2 linked regions of the Candidatus Minimicrobia sp. QA0096 genome follow. The protein of the gene in region 1 interacts with the protein of each later gene in a pairwise test. Links are inferred from orthologs where the notes say so. Each region holds a gene or a part of one and is shown in the gene's direction. Other genes may lie near its edges. The genes, in order: dprA and recA.

Evidence for each region.
Region 2: the proteins of dprA (region 1) and recA interact in binary tests that used the Bacillus subtilis proteins (3 or more experiments, as listed by UniProt). The link is inferred for Candidatus Minimicrobia sp. QA0096 from one-to-one orthologs.

Annotation. Positions count from the first base shown.
Region 1 is NZ_OZ017288.1:57,794-60,885, reverse strand. What follows is about bases 53-2,810. They hold dprA (DNA-processing protein DprA), read left to right. Parts: upstream 53-875; coding sequence 876-1,745; downstream 1,746-2,810. Other genes in these bases: topA (type I DNA topoisomerase), read left to right, coding at 2,522-2,810; AACH20_RS00275 (CDP-alcohol phosphatidyltransferase family protein), read left to right, coding at 1,784-2,470; AACH20_RS00285 (Fur family transcriptional regulator), read left to right, coding at 86-499. Also shown: AACH20_RS00290 (TIGR03943 family putative permease subunit), read left to right, coding at 1-38; more of topA, read left to right, coding at 2,811-3,092. UniProt on the Bacillus subtilis protein: Protein that helps load RecA onto ssDNA during transformation. Binds cooperatively to circular ssDNA, is able to bridge different segments of DNA. Favors the loading of RecA onto SsbA- or SsbB-coated ssDNA and formation of RecA-DNA filaments.
Region 2 is NZ_OZ017288.1:388,223-391,375, reverse strand. Bases 127-2,945 are described here. They hold recA (recombinase RecA), read left to right. Parts: upstream 127-917; coding sequence 918-1,973; downstream 1,974-2,945. Other genes in these bases: AACH20_RS02095 (hypothetical protein), read right to left, coding at 2,635-2,945; AACH20_RS02100 (regulatory protein RecX), read left to right, coding at 1,985-2,638; AACH20_RS02110 (type II secretion system protein), read right to left, coding at 458-850; AACH20_RS02115 (PH domain-containing protein), read left to right, coding at 127-453. In the rest of the region: more of AACH20_RS02115, read left to right, coding at 1-126; more of AACH20_RS02095, read right to left, coding at 2,946-3,153. UniProt on the Bacillus subtilis protein: Multifunctional protein involved in homologous recombination, DNA repair and competence.

The DNA of each region.
Region 1 (3,092 bases):
ACCAACCTAAATATCCTTATGAATTACTCGGGCTGTAAGTCTATTGCACACTTGTTGCAATAAGTTATAAACTATTGATAGTACTATGCTAAATGAAATATTCGAACGCCACAATCTTCGCCTGACAAAACCTCGCCAGCAAGTATTCGATATCCTGCGAAATTCAGATGTTCCTCTTACGGTCGGCGATATTGCGAAAAACTGCAAAAACATTAACCGTGCCAGCATTTACCGCACGCTACTAATGTTCGATAATCTGAACATTGTAAACACCATAACTATTGGCTGGAAGAACTATTACGAGTTAGCGGAACCTTTTATACCGCATCATCACCATCTCTACTGCATCAATTGTCAAAATGCCGAACCCATACAATCGCAAGAACTCGAAAAACTCATAGATCTCATTGGTAAAAAACATAATTTCATAGTCGCAAAACACCACTTTGAGCTGGAAGGTGTTTGCGGAAAGTGCCGACATATTATAGAAAATAAATAATTTTTCCCAACAAAAAAGCGCCAGGTAAGGGTGGGCATCACCTGACGCTTTTTTACCCTTCAACCCACCCGAGCTACCGTATCAGTGAAGCGTCGCGACTAAAACTCCAAAAGTCCGCGCCTGATGACTATCAATACAATTTTGTACTCACATTAACAGAGGTCGCCTTTGAAAAAGGGCAGTTAAAGGGGTTAGTATGCGCGTAACGTTGAACCGCAAAAAGTGGAGGGTAAGAATACTTAATGCCATTGCGCGCAACCTAACATATAGTTAGAATAGGGGGTATAAGGTGCGTTTGGTTAATGATTACTTAACCAATCGTCCTTGATTATAGCAAACATTTGACAAAGTGTCAATACTTTTTACCACATTTTTTATGGAAATCAATAGAATTACACCAGATGAGCATATTTTCTCCCAGAGATTAGCGCATATTGCCAATCCACCAAAAAGCTTATGTTATATGGGAAAATTGCCAGAAACAAATGCGCCAGTCGTATCAATCGTCGGGTCCCGTAAGCCGTCTGCCTACGGAAAAGAAGTGACCGAGCGATTAGCAACAGATCTGGCAAAAGCCGGATGTGTAATCGTGAGTGGGCTGGCGTTAGGCGTGGATTGTATTGCCCAAAAAGCTGCGATTGAAGCTGGCGGAACAGTCGTGGCGGTCGTCCCAAATGAACTTCCGGATATTTCGCCGCGGACTAATTATCAACTAGCCATGAGCATCATAGAGCGGGGCGGTGCGGTCGTTTCAGAATGGATGAAGGGCGATAATAAAATAGTCAATCGTTGGAGTTTTCTGGAGCGCAATCGTTTGGTTAGTGGGCTGGCTGACGGAATTATTATCACCGAAGCCGCCGAGCGAAGCGGCACATTAAACACAGCCTCGCACGCACTGAACCAGGGAAGAGATTTGTTTGTAGTTCCCGGAAACATAACCAGCCCGTTGTCGGCGGGTTGTAATACTTTATTAAAACAAGGGGCGTATTTGGTGACAGACGCCGACGATGTTTTATCAATCATCGCGCCAGAAAAATTACAAAAAGACAACGGTCAAGAATTAGCAGCCAGCGCAACAATTGAAGAAGGCATCATCATAAAACTCATCTCAGAAGGGCTGCGCGACGGCGACGAAATCCAACAAAAATCAGGATTATCCGCGTCAGACTTCGCCACGGCGCTCACAATGCTAGAAATCAACGGTGTTATCAAGCCTCTCGGGGCGAACAACTGGACGTTACGATAATATTGTTATTTTGACAAATTGATGTTATTATGCGGACTATGAAAAAAGCCCGAGAAGCATCTCCTGTCGCCCATAAAATTGCTAAGGACATCTTTACTGTCCCTAATTTGATAAGCGTGACTGGCGCCGCTTTGGTGATGCACGGATCTAAAAAAATTGATACGGCTGAAGGACTGGCGGAATGCGCGGTCGGGCGATTAGCTGACGTCTTGGACGGCAAAGTAGCACGTATGACAGGACAGACCAGCAACACTGGCGCGGCATTAGACGCCACAACAGACAAAATAGTTATGGCAAAAATCCTCTATGAAATACATAAAAAGGGGCTGGCTCCGAAGAAAGTTCTTGGCACTGTTGCTCTACTAAACTCGATAAACGCTCTAGCTACGGGAATCGCTAATTTGCGTAGCGATGAGAAGGCTGAAACTCGACCAACTAAATCAGGAAAACTAGCCATGGCAGGAGAAACAGCCACTTTGATATCATATATTGGTGCTCATATTGCCGAACAAAACAAAAAACCAAATCTCGCCAAGACTCTACGCAAGCTAGGGGCTGTAGCATCTGCTACCTCTCTTCCACTCGCTGCACACGCAACATACACTTACGTAAAGAGAGCGGTCAACGGCAATACAGAAAAACCAAAAGAGCCGCGCCAAATAATAGATGTTAATCGCAGCCTTGGCTCAATGGCAATGCTCAGTCGCCTCAGTGGTCGCTCATAATAATTCACTTTGCGGTTGTAGCCAGATAATGATTTGTTATAATATAAAGTTATGAAAAATCTCGTTATTGTCGAGTCACCAGCCAAAGCTAAAACCATCGAGAAATACCTCGGCAAGGATTTTCACGTCCTGTCCAGTGTGGGGCATATTCGCTCGATTGTTAAAAAGACGAAGGATGGAACGCCGCCGATTGACGTGGCTAACGATTTTTTCGCAATTTATGAAGTTGATCCTGAGAAAAAGAAAGTTATCACCGAACTAAAGAAAAATGTCAAGGCAGTTGGCAAGGAAAATGTTTGGCTTGCAACCGATGAAGACCGCGAAGGAGAGGCCATTGCTTGGCATTTATGTAAGGTGCTGGATCTTCCAATTGAAACAACCAAGCGAATCGTCTTCCACGAGATCACCAAAGACGCCATAACTAATGCAATTAAGAATCCGCGAACCGTGGATATGAATTTGGTTCAGGCGCAACAAGCCAGGCAAATCCTTGACCGACTGGTTGGTTTTGAGCTCAGCCCAGTCGTCTGGCAGAAAGTGCCGGGCGGCAAGTCGGCTGGCCGCGTTCAGAGCCCAGCAGTGCGATTACTAGTCGAGCGCGAACGAGAAATTATGAAGTTTG
Region 2 (3,153 bases), 330 kb from region 1 along the record:
TCGGTTTTCTTAGTGGTGATGATCATGGTGTTTGTGATGTTTTATCCGTCAATTGCTCGAGATTCGATTATTTCGCCAATGCCGTCACTAACCGATATGTTTGGCGTGGCGATGCTGCTTATTGGGCTGGTGGCGCTTGGTGGTGCGGTGTCCTTGTGGATATATTTGCAGAATCATTTTTACATGACCAACGAAAGTGTGATTCAGGAAATCCAAGGTAGCTTATTTTATCGACACGAGCAAACGGTGAGCTTAGGCAGTATTGAAGATGCAAGCTTCCGCCAATCAGGCATTATTCAGACTCTTTTCAATTATGGCACGATTCGCCTCAGCACTGAGGGTGAAGAAACGACATACATATTCCATTTTGTGGCAAATCCACGCAAGCAAATTGCGATAATCAATAATGCCATTGAAGACTTTAAGAATGGCCGTCCTGTTTGTGATGATTAGCTAATTATTTGTGGCGACTTTCTTTTATATAGTCATCTTCATCGACAAGCGTCGCGACAAGTTTGTATGACTTACATTTTCCGTCATTACAATTTGAAGATTCATAGCGGTAACTGCTGTCTTTTTCGCCAATTTTCTTACCTTGTGGATCTTTTAACAATGCGGGATCCATAGTTGGAAGCGTACCTTCTTCTAGCTTCTCTGGGTAATAGCCATTTTTAACGTAAAAACCTTCTTCCAGGCTATAATGCATAGCGTTAATCGCGGTGCGTTTTTTGGCGTTGTTTGATTCGTTGGTCAATTTTGTATATTGTGAGAAACCTAAGATTGCGATAACAATCAAGAAAGTCGCTACAACCAAAAGTTCAATAATAGTGAAACCGTTTCGCTTATTCATGAATGTAATTATAGCAAATCTTGCGACAAATCGGTATAATAAAAGAAGTAACTAAGGAGGGAATGCTATGGCAAAATCAGACAGTAAAACAGTAAATCCAGAAAAGTCAAGTCAGGCATCGGATAAAAAAGTTGATGAAGGCAAGCTTAAGGCGCTTGGTCTAGCAATGGATCAAATCACCAAGCAATTTGGCGACGGATCAATTATGAAATTGGGCGAGGCTCATAAAGTCGATGTTGAAGTAATTCCTTCTGGTGCTTTGAGTTTGGATTTGGCGCTCGGTGGCGGATATCCAAAAGGTCGTATCATAGAAATCTATGGTCCAGAAAGCTCGGGTAAGACAACATTGACGCTTCACGCTATTGCAGAAATTCAGAAGCAGGGTGGAACGGCAGCGTTTATTGATGCTGAGCACGCCCTTGATCCAGCATACGCTAAGCGTCTGGGTGTAGATACGGAAAATTTGTTGGTTTCTCAGCCAGATAACGGCGAGCAAGCATTGGAAATTACAGAAACGTTGGTTCGTTCTAATGCGGTGGATTTGGTGATAGTTGACTCGGTGGCTGCCTTGACGCCACAGGCTGAAATTGATGGCGATATGGGCGATTCTCATATGGGTCTTCAGGCTCGATTGATGAGTCAGGCTCTACGTAAATTGACGGGAATCATCAATAAATCAAAAGCCACGGTTATCTTTATCAATCAGATTCGTATGAAAATTGGCGTGATGTTTGGCAATCCTGAAACGACAACTGGCGGTAATGCCTTGAAATTTTACGCGTCGCAGCGAATTGATATTCGTCGAATTGGTCAGATCAAAGTTGGCGATGATATTATTGGTAATCGCACAAAAATTAAGGTTGTGAAAAATAAGATTGCACCGCCGTTCCGTGTGGCTGAATTTGACATTATGTACAACGAGGGAATTAGTAAAACTGGCGATATTCTGGACTTGGCGGCAACGCACGGTATAGTTGAAAAATCTGGTGCGTTTTATAAATATAACGGCGAAACGATTGGTCAGGGGCGTGACAAGACGAAGAATTATTTGAAGGAAAATCCTGAGGTTTTGGCGGAAATTGATCAGAAAGTGCGTGATAAAGTGAAGGAAGCTGAAAGTTAATTCATATATAGATGAAAATCACCGATATTTCTCTTCAGGCTCGTGATAAAAATCGCGTCAATGTAAGCGTTGACGGAAAATATCGTTTTAGCTTGGACGTATTTCAGGTCGGCGAACTAGGCATTAAGATTGGTCGCGAATATACGGAAGAGGAAATTTCGAAACTAGAAGACGATAGCCAGTTTGGCAAGTTGTATGCTAGGTCTATAGAATACTGCTTAATGCGTCCGCGAGCCATCAAAGAAGTGCGTGATTATCTGCGTCGGAAAACACTAGCTACTCGTCGACGTTCGGCGAAAACTGGAAAAATTATTGAACGTCCTGGAGTGAAGCCGGAGATTACTGAGCGCGTCTTAGATCGTCTTATTGAGAAAAAATATTTGGACGATGAAAAATTTGCTCGATTTTGGTTTGAGCAGCGGTTCATGAAAAAAGGCGCCAGTATTCGCCGTTTGAAATTGGAACTGGCGCAAAAGGGAATTGATAATACAACGATTGAGTCGTTAGTTAAAGAGAACATTCGCTCTGATGACGAGGAATTGCGGAAGATTATTGCTAAAAAACGTTATCGATATAGCGACCAACAGAAGTTTATGCAATATTTGGCTAGGCAGGGGTTTTCTTACGACGACATTAAGAAGGCTCTTGAAAACCCAAATGATTAATCAACTTTTGTAGATTCTGGTTGTGGACGAGGCTGCTTGCGGAATGGGTTTTCGTATGAATTTATCTGCGGAATAGGTGTTTTTTCGGCTATATGCGAGATAGTTGCTGATTTTACAACGATTTTATCATCGGTCACTTTTACAATCTGAGAACGATGAATAAGTAGCTCTGTGTCGCCAAAACTTTTCAAGAATGGTCGCCGAATTCGGAGCTGTTGTATAATAAAATTCCCAGCCGCCAACGTATATCCGATAACTTTTCCGATTTTCTTATTCTTTTCATCAATAACCAACTTGTCTTTTAATGCAAAATTGATTTCATAAATTTCTTTTATAGCAATAACATCATCAATGCCTATGATCTCATCGGTTGAATCAATAATCATACCGAGCGGCCCAATTTCTCTGACATCGTCAACGCGAAGTAAACTAGGATGTTGGTCCAAAAGTCGCCCCTCAAGCTCATATGCGATTATAGACAGATTCTTCGGATTGATAATTTCTCGCGATGTTCG